2 regions of the Scytonema sp. HK-05 genome follow, and region 2 is predicted to be linked to the other one. Evidence: riboswitches for the same ligand, from Rfam matches in the RefSeq annotation. Region 2 holds a riboswitch; the other holds the start of a gene.
The links. Region 2 has a riboswitch for cyclic di-AMP ahead of AACT52_RS40130 (glycosyltransferase). Riboswitches for the same ligand answer to the same signal wherever they lie in the genome.
Positions count from the first base shown of each region.

Region 1: another riboswitch for cyclic di-AMP. It lies ahead of ntrB (nitrate ABC transporter permease); the one in region 2 lies ahead of AACT52_RS40130 (glycosyltransferase).

Region 1 is NZ_CAWMYC010000091.1:21,551-26,453, forward strand. Features, by position in the region: gene AACT52_RS11760 (ABC transporter substrate-binding protein) at 1-920, opposite strand, end outside; gene ntrB (nitrate ABC transporter permease) at 1,351-2,202, opposite strand; cyclic di-AMP (ydaO/yuaA leader) riboswitch at 2,300-2,490, opposite strand; gene AACT52_RS11770 (sensor histidine kinase) at 2,758-3,951, shown strand; gene rnc (ribonuclease III) at 4,297-4,903, opposite strand, start outside.
Region 2 is NZ_CAWMYC010000172.1:16,833-21,735, forward strand. Features, by position in the region: gene AACT52_RS40125 (hypothetical protein) at 614-835, opposite strand; gene AACT52_RS40130 (glycosyltransferase) at 1,047-2,324, opposite strand; gene AACT52_RS40135 (hypothetical protein) at 2,341-2,517, shown strand; cyclic di-AMP (ydaO/yuaA leader) riboswitch at 2,484-2,696, opposite strand; gene AACT52_RS40140 (GlsB/YeaQ/YmgE family stress response membrane protein) at 3,663-3,932, shown strand; gene AACT52_RS40145 (hypothetical protein) at 4,339-4,578, opposite strand; gene AACT52_RS40150 (hypothetical protein) at 4,642-4,809, shown strand; gene AACT52_RS40155 (Na+/H+ antiporter) at 4,793-4,903, opposite strand, start outside.

The DNA.
Region 1 (4,903 bases), on a different contig from region 2:
TCACCACAATATCGGCAAGCTTCTATCATTGCCTTGACTAAAGAGCGATAGGTTTTGGGATTTTCTTTGATGAAAGACTCCATGACGCCTAGAAGTCTGTCTGGGTGTCCTTCCCAGATTTCCCTACCCTGAGCGAAAGTAAAGCCAATTCCATCATTGCCAGTAATTGCTCGTGTATTCCAAGGTTCTGCCACCATATAACCTTGCATCGCCCCAATCCGCATATTCACTACCATCTGTGGTGGTGGGACGATAATGATGCGAAATTCTTTGTCAGGAGCAACTCCAGCAGCAGCAGATAAGTAGCGGATAAAGTATTCATAAATTGCCGAACTGAGCACCACTGCCCAAACTCGTTGCTCGGTTGGTAATTTTTCAAAGTAATTGCGAAAATCTCGCCCAAACTCTTCCAAATTACCGTTATAGTCTCGCCAAGGACGCAACCCAGACTGCCACATTGCCTTATTCATCGTCATGGCGTTACCGTGACGGTGAATTGTCATTGCTGCACACAGGGGAGCATGACGTGCGCCTTCTGCACCTGTTCTAGCATTCGTCACCGCACCACTGACGACCGGCGAAGCATCGAGGCGACCAAAAATGATGCCGTCACGAGACGTACCCCAGCTGGCTTCACGACTGAGGGTGACATTCAAACCATACTTGCGGAAAAATCCTTTCTCCCACGCTACGGCAAAGGGAGCGCAGTCATTTACGGGGACATACCCTACTGTAATGTTAGGTTTTTCTAGTGTCTTGGGGTCTACAACTGGTTCTACCGCCAACGCCGCTTGTGATATTCCTTTAGGCGCACGGTTAGCATTAATGGCACAAGAAGAAAGTCCAGTTGCAAATGCCGTTGCTCCCAGCCCTTTGATTAAGTCTCGTCGCGTCCAGTTATTTGTGTTATTGTCACTCATGAAAAAGCTCCTGCGGCGGCGAAATCACTGAACAAATTAACCAAGAAGGCGCACAAGTTACAGCGCTTTGCATCTAAATGGAGTACACCCCTCCCCAACCCTCCCCATGAATCGGGGAGGGTGCGCGACAGCGCGGGTGGGGTATCTTTGTACTTCACCAACTTGCAATCTGCTGTATTTGTTGAAGCTGTCACACATTTGATTTGTGTACCGTTCTAGCAGGTAGGCTCCTTACTAAAAAGTGAGTTTTTTATTTGAATTTAGAATCGCTTATCCCCCTCGCCGTGGGCTATTCGCTAGCTATTCAAAAAAGTCAGATTTCCCGAAATGAAACGGCACTTTGCTCTGTAACTAACCCGGATTACAGGTGGTGAGGTGTCGCGTACACTGGGTTCATGCACTCACATCTGAATTATTGAGTGTTGACAAGCTAATTTGAAGTTGCTGGGCGACGAGTGACGAAAGCTTGTATTTTACCTATAGCGTAATCAAGGAATAGCCCTGTTAAGCCAATCACCAGCACGGCTAGAAAAACCGAATTGAGGTTCAGGCGGCTCCATTCATCCCAGACGAAAAAGCCAATTCCAACACCGCCTGTGAGCATTTCTACAGCGACGATAACTAGCCAAGCAATTCCTAAACTAATCCGCAAACCTGTAAAAATGTAAGGCAAACTTGCGGGCCAGATGATTTTTGTAATTCTTCGCCAACGGGGCATTTCCAGAACTCGTGCCACATCTATATAATCTTTGGGAACACTGGAAACTCCCAACGCTGTGTTAATGATTGTGGGCCACAAAGAGGTGATGAAAATCACAAATATTGCCGATGGATCTGCCAAATTAAAGATTGCCAAGGCAATAGGAAGCCATGCTAAAGGCGATACTGGCTTGAAGATTTGAATGACGGGATTAAGAACCATCAGTGCTGTTTTGGACATCCCAATCAGAAAACCAACAGGAATCGCAACAAGAGCGCCTAGCCCAAAGCCTATTAATACCCGTCGGATACTTGCTATTAATAGCCAGCCAATACCCAAATTACCTGGTCCTCTTTGGAAAAATGGGTTGAGGATGTAATCTAAATTTGCTGCCAGCGCCTCAGGAGGGGTGGGCATCAATTCATGGTTGGCAAGGGCAATAATCCACCATATAACAATGACGCCCAAAAAACCAACCAAAGGCAGCAAGAAAGCATCCCGTACAACAATGGGTTTAGCACGTTTCCAAGCTGTTTGACCAGCAACCGCCAAAATGGCAGCTACATTCAGTTGAAATATCATTTATGACCTCAACAGACTCAAGCTCAGGTACAAGTAATCCGAGCAGTACCAGCCAAGGATACTGATGAGATCAGAACATTATACTAATGCTGTCTCTTCAGTCTCCTCTCATTGCCTACGAAGTTAGCTGACGGGCTAGGGCTGAGAGATGCCCCTCTCTTAGAAGAAGGAAGAAACAAAAAGCAAGAAAGATACAATGATTATTTGTTCTTCACTCTTGTTCTTCTATGAGATACGCCCCATACTTTGGTTCCTCCGCTCCAACTTACGCTTCGGCGATTCATTGGATTAGGCTGACTTACTCTTAATTATTATTTTCGATCAATGTAACATCGGTACACAGTACCGTCAAGCCACCTTAGGATATACTTTTTTGGACTTAAAAACAAGTATCTTATTGAGGTCATTCATCCATATTAAGATACATAAAGATTCATTAAAAATTATATATTTTTATATTGAGTCATTACATAGTTTTAAGAAGCAAATGTAACACCCCTCTATAGAAATGATAAAACATTTTTCTCTGGTTGTATTTTTATCCACCCATAAGTGATGAAAGATTTTAGTCAATTGCTGCGAGATAAAACTCAGACGATTCTAGAACAGTGGGTGGAAGCTGTTCGTCGGGATAAAAAGATTTCCAGCACCAATAATCTATCCCACACAGCTATTGAAAATCATCTTAGCCATGTCCTCTCGGCGCTGGCAAGTGTGCTTTCTCAATATCAAGATGATGAAATCCAACCCTTAGTTCAAGCGAGTTTGCATCATGGTACTCTCAGGGCTGAGCAAGGTTTCGACGCGGCAGAAATTGCCCGAGAGTATCGTCTGTTGCGTGATGTCATATTTGTTACTTTAGAGCCGGAATTAGTGCAAGCATCAGCACTAGAAGTGATGCGAGCCGTACGTTTGATTGATATAGTTTTGGATGAGGCGATCGCCTGCTGTTTCCAAACCTACACTGAACAGCGATTAGCAGAACTAGAGCAGTTGCAAAATCAGTTGAGCCTCAACAATCAAGAACTGACTCGCTTGGTACGGGCGAATCAAGACAATTTATCGATTCTGGCACACGAACTCAAAAGCCCTTTAACTTCAATTATTGGCTACTCTGATTTGTTTTTGCGCCTCCAACGCCAACAATCGAACGAGAAAGACACTATAACTCATTTAGAACACGTTGAACGTGTGCTACGCTCTGGAAGACAATTACTCCACCTGATTAACGATGCACTGGAGATTTCCCGGTGTGATGCAGGACAGATGAAACTGCAGCCAGAACCAACCAATGTGCATGAATTAATCACAAATGTCTATGAAATGTTCCAGCCTTTAGCTGATAATAAAAATTTACAAATGGGAGTTGATTGCGATCGCGCTCCTGAAAAAGTTGTAACAGACCCGTTAAGATTGCAGCAAATCGTAACAAATCTTGTTAGCAATGCGATTCGCTACACAGAGTCAGGAACTATAAAAATTAAGTGTGAAACCTTGGGCATTGACAAGTGGACTATTATAGTTTGCGACACTGGAATTGGGATTGAGCCAGAAGACCAAGCCCTAATTTTTGAACCCTACTTTCGCATTGCTTCTGGTACTAAGTCCTTCCTTCCCGATAGTACTGGCTTGGGCTTGGCAATAGTTTCACGGCTAGTGCAACTCTTGTCAGGTGAAATTAGTTTAGTCTCCGAGATGGGAGTCGGTTCTACTTTCACGGTAACTTTGCCGTTAGAAGTGGAAATGTGAAGTGGAGTACACAACCCAAATTGCTAGTTAACATCAGTTGCGCGACATGGTAGGTGTACAAAGTTTTAGCTTAATCCGACACAAGCCCCACACCTGAGCTGTAGGGCAGTGTGGGCGAGGGTCTTACACGTAAAAAATTTGCCAGCCTTGGGTTTGTTAATCTGTCGGCTTCGCACTTGGGACAAGAAAAAGTCGAGCCTTTGTTTTGTTGATTTTTCGCGGAAGACGGGTACTCGTTGTAATAAGGCTCGACTTTTTCCCAGTCGGAACCCTCCTCGTCGGTTACTCGTAGTAATAAGGCTGGCAAATTTTCCCCTAGCTTCTAGCTATGGGGTTTGCACAACACTAGAGAACCCTGACTCTAGCCAGCGCATCTTCAGCCGCGGCTTTTTCAGCATCTTTTTTACTGCGCCCCTTGCCTTGTCCATACTCTTTGTCTCCCACAAATACTTTCGCGATGAATTCCGGCGCGTGAGAAGAACCACCTGCTTGAACTGTGACATACTTGGGGGGTGTTTGGGTGATGTTGCGTTGTACCCATTCCTGAAAACGATTTTTGGAGTCTACATTTGAGCGAAACTGCACAATACTTTCAGGTACAGAATCAAACAGCGGTTCGACAACAGCACGAACTGCTTCGATATTATAATTGTTGTCTAGGTAGTAAGCGGCAATGACTGCTTCAAAGGTGCTGCTGAGCAAATTGGGATTTTGGAAACCTCCTTCTAAAGTTGCTCCTTTACCCAAGCGCATCCTGAAGTCTAAGCCAACCTCAATTGCAAACTTTGCCAGTTGCTTTTCATCTACAAGTGCAGAACGCCGACGGGTTAATTCATCTTCTCCTTTTTCCGGGTGACGACGATAGAGGTATTCGCCACTTAAAAAAGTCAGTAAAGCATCACCAAGAAACTCTAAGCGCTCGTTGTGTTCTCCTTCTTGGGGGTTTTCGTGG
Region 2 (4,903 bases):
CATAATTGCTCCCACGATGACGAAGGATAAAGTTACCCAAAACAAAGTCAGATTCAGCCGCATAATGTTTTCTTTCCTTATGTACAAATGCCTGTATCAACATAGACCTATCACATCTCCCGCCTGTAACCACTCGGTCTTTTGGGAATTGGAGATGTGATGAGCGATAAGTTTCCAGATTGATTAATCCTGGTTAAAGTTAAGTTACATAGATGCTATGAAGATTAAAGACTGTTGATCGTCTTTCTCTGGTTAGGTTTATCAAGTTATTTCTCATTTGAGATACTTCGGGCTAATATATCTTGTGTCTGAAGGCTTAGGAAATTTGTAAATTTTTGTAAATTGCAACCATATAAATAGAAGGGGCAAAGCCCAGTAGACTTTCCCCTCTATCTTGACTATGCTGCTAAGACAGCAGCTAGTCATATTGTTTCAACAAATGTTAGATGCTCCTCTTACAACGGGTTTCAAGTAAATAAACCACGGGGTAGGGGCTGTTCTGTGCCGTGCCCCTACGAAAATCTGTGGTTCAATTAACTGAACATAGCTGTAAATCCTTTAAAAGAAAGAATTGGAGAATCTCATTTGTTCTCAACGCTCTATTAAATAAGTCTCAAGCTAGCAGTACCATCCCGCTTTCTGCTGGTTCTGCTAGCACCCATTCAGAATACACATCCTCAATAAATCTGCTTTGATTATCAATTAAGTGACTGTTGCTGGCTCGTACTTTTAGGGTGGTTACATAGACTCCATGCAGTATTTGATGTCCATAACCGATCACTTGACCTATCTGTCCAGTGATTTGATGCCGTACGTAATCTCCGATATTCAGCATATTCATAACTCCCTGATGTAAGAGATTCATTGGCTTGTTTTTTGCTGTTTGTGCGCGTTTCTGTCACTCGGCATAGCCATTAGACAGAATTGCTCTTTTTACTAGTGCTGGATTTTGAGTGCTAAGTCCGGAGCATTTTCCAACCAGCACTTGGTATGAGTACAAGGTTGTTCTTGCCCCTACACACACAACACTGTTAAAGCTGTAGAAATTAAGCTGCAACTTGAGCTTTGCTCTCTATTGAGGGCATGGTTTGAGCCAGTAGATGTGTGTAGATCTGAGTCAATCGGGATGCCACACTATGCCAACTGAAAGCGATTTCTACACGTTGGCGACCAGCCTCACCTAATTGATCTCGCCAAGTTGGATTGATCACAATGCGGTCAATAGCATCGGCAAAAGCGGCTTCATCTTTAGGGGGAACAAGTAACCCAGTCACTTCAGGTACGACTGTAAACTGTAACCCCCCAACATCACTAGCCACGACTGGAGTCCGACTTGCCATTGCTTCAATCGCAACTAAACCAAAAGGTTCGTAGTGACTTGGTACAACACACACATCTGCGGCTGCATAGTACAAGGGGAGAACAGAATCATCAAGGCGACCTGGAAAGGTTGTGCAATCTTCCAATCCGAGTTCAGCCACGATCCCGGCGATGCGATCGCGCTCGTTCCCATCGCTGTGACCTGGACGATAGCCACCTCCAATAACGAGTTGTAGGTTATCTGAACAGCGCAAACTCGACTTTGCAATAGCTCGCACGAGTGTCTCAATTCCCTTGCGCCGATCAAAACGACCGACGTAGAGAACCATCTTGGCATCAGGTGCAATTCCTAATTCCTGCCGTGCTGCAGACCTTTGAATTGACCCAAACTTATCGACATCAGTCCCACAAGGAATGACTTCTATTTGCCCTTGGGTGGAAACGAGTCTTCGCATATGTTCCTGTTCTTGAGGACTTGTTGCAACGACTCGATCCACAGTTTCCAGACAGGCTTTTTCAACGGCTAGTCGCTTGCTACCAATTGCTGGGATATCAGAAATAGCACTGTACTTGACTACTCCCAAAGAGTGGTAAGTATGCAACTGAATCAACGGTTGCTGCTTTTTCAGTTCCATACCCACCCAAGAGGACAACCAGTAGTTGGTATGAATCAGAGGGTAGTGATATCCTTGCTGCTGCTGGAATGCTTTGAACTCTGCGATGAATTCAGGCATATGGTCGAATAAGTCATATCGCCCTATAAACGCCGCAGGTCCAGCCTTCAAGCGGATAGTCCGACATAATGGTCCATGTTGCACAATGGCAGCTTGCTCACGACTACTTCGGCGAGTGAACATATCCACCTGCCAACCTTGCTGGGCAAGCGCACAACCTACTTGACGCACATAGACATTTTGTCCCCCAGCCTCTTCCTGTCCAATTTCTGCAGCCGGGTCTCCATCAACAGAAATCAGAGCGATGCGATGTTTTTTGGTCGGTAACATAGTTGAACTTCACCATATGGCAATATTCCTGCCTCAGCTACCAAAAGAGAAGGTACTAGAACCCTTTTCTCATGGTCGAGGGCAGGTACAACGAAGCGCACAGATACCAGCCAAGGACACTGACGAGAACAAGGCATTACTCGTAAGAATGCTGCTCGTTCAGTCTCCTCCCAATGCCGACGAAGTTAGCTGACGGGCTAGGACTGAGAGATGTCCTTCTGTGGGAGAGAAAAGAAGAAAAAAAAAGACAGAAGAAAAAACTAGAGTAATTTTGTCTTTTTTCATTCTTTCATTTTTCATTCTTTCCTCTTTTGTGAGATTAGCCCCAAACTTGGTTCCTCCGCTCCAAAATTACCCCGACATAACAAAATGTTTGGGGCAATCCGTGGATTAGGCAGACTGATGTAGATTTGTTAAGAATTTAACCTGTAAGGTGATTTAAGTCAACCTTTTTTACGGGTGACTCCTACTAGCTACAAGCACAAATGCGCTCCTATATGTTCCATTGCAAGTCATGCAAACACTTAACAACATTATTTGGCTATGCTCGTCTGCTGAAAAATTAGGGTTATATTGCGTTTCTACCATAAACGTTATCATGATTATACATTTATAAGAGAAAAAAATCTACCATTAAACATAAATTTATCAAAACATATATTTTTTTAGCAATTAAAATATATAGAAATATCAATTTGTAGCAAGGCATTCCTTTTGAGCAATTAAAATATATAGAAATATCAATTTGTAGCGAGGCATTCCTTTTGAGCAATTAAAATATATAGAAATATCAATTTGTAGCAAGACATTTCGTTAAAATAGTATTGAAATAACATAAATAACATGAAATGACGTAACATGGAATTTAAATAACATGAGATAACAGAGTAGTTAGATAGAAATCTGCTGAGATGACCATTGATTTAAAAAGATTTTTTTAGCATTAAGGTGAAATCTGTAAAGTTAATTTAGGTTAAAAAACTCATTTTTTTACGTGAAATATAGTAACATTAAAGAATCTGTAATTTTATCTGATTTCTCTTGACTCTGTGTCCTTTGTAATTTGTTAAAAAAGGACATGAATTTATTTGCTAAAAAAAGAAAAAATTGTGAGAGTCATGAAAGAGGGGTCATGTCGTTTCTTGAGTGAGTGCATTGTGTTTTTGTCTTTTGAGGCAGCTATCGTTTATTGTCTAATCTAACTTGAGCAAGAGCGCCCTTCTTTCTGTAGACAGTTATGTTAAGCCGACGGATGCGAGTAGATTAGAAACAAGATAAAAGTTGTTTTAAGTACTTTAAACGCTTTGCATCGTTCAATACCGCAATGGGAGTAAAACAATGAGCATTCTAGCTTGGGTCGTGTTGGGTTTACTTGCAGGTGCTATTGCAAAGGCGATCTATCCTGGCTACCAAGGAGGCAGCATTCTTGGCACAATGTTCCTGGGAATTGTTGGTGCTATTCTTGGAGGAACTTTGGTTAACCTTTTAGAAACCGGAAGCTTCACGTTAACTGCAGCAAGTTTTAGTATTCCCGGTTTGTTCGTTGCTGTATTGGGTGCAATGATTGCTATTTTCTTGTACTATAAGCTAGCTCGAAGAGTGTACTGACGTAAGTTGCTAGTTAAATGATTACCTCTGCATTAGCAGAGGGTTTTTATTTTTGTCAGATTTTTTTTACACTAGACTTTAGACTAATACCATGTCCGGTGGCATCGTAATTGTATAATTTCTCTAGAAGAAAAAAGCGCTCGTATATGCCAAAACGTCTAACGCTACAACCACATCTAAGTATTTAAGAATGTTTTGATTTTGGAGAGACAATATCTTCTTTTAACTCTGATAAAGAAATCGGCTCGCGATTAATCGTCAACCAGTACATAACCTCTTTTTCTGAGTCTGTTAGTCGATAGAATTGCCGCTCTAAAAATTGGCTAATATCAGCAAAAGGCAATGACCCGGCTTTTATGTATTTGACTAGTTCATAAATACTATTTCCAAATATCTCTAGACTGGCTCAAGCAACGAGTTTTAATGCTAGCGGATTCTCAGCATAATGTTGAATGACTTCTTTCCATTCATCCGGTGTCCCAGCGAAGGCAGCCTTTACTTCAAAAATTGTGCGTTCTTCTTCCTCGTTCAAACCCGTCAGTTCTAATGAGTGAACGGGTAGTGTTTCTCCTTCCAATACTGCCAACTCAACAGGCTTCTCGCAAGTGGGAAGCACTAAGCAACTGCGATGGGATGTTTCTCCCACCCGTTTGAGTAGCTCGCCATAGCCCTCAAAGCCAGAATGATACTACCCAGCGCGAGCATACGTATGGCTAACGCTCCTGGGAATCTCTCAATTATTAGAGCGATCGCTCCTTGGCGGGCAGTCCGTGCCATCGCACTGAATGTCTTGCGCCATAATGGTTATTCTTTGATCACAAAAGCTCAAAAAATTATATCTAATGATAGTAACATAATTTTTATTTTTGTGGTATAATAAAGCCCAGCCCAAGAGAGGGTGCAAGTTCGCGATTCAATCGACCTGAGCGAACAAATTCAGCATAAGTATCTGCTTCAATTGCTAGGAGTTC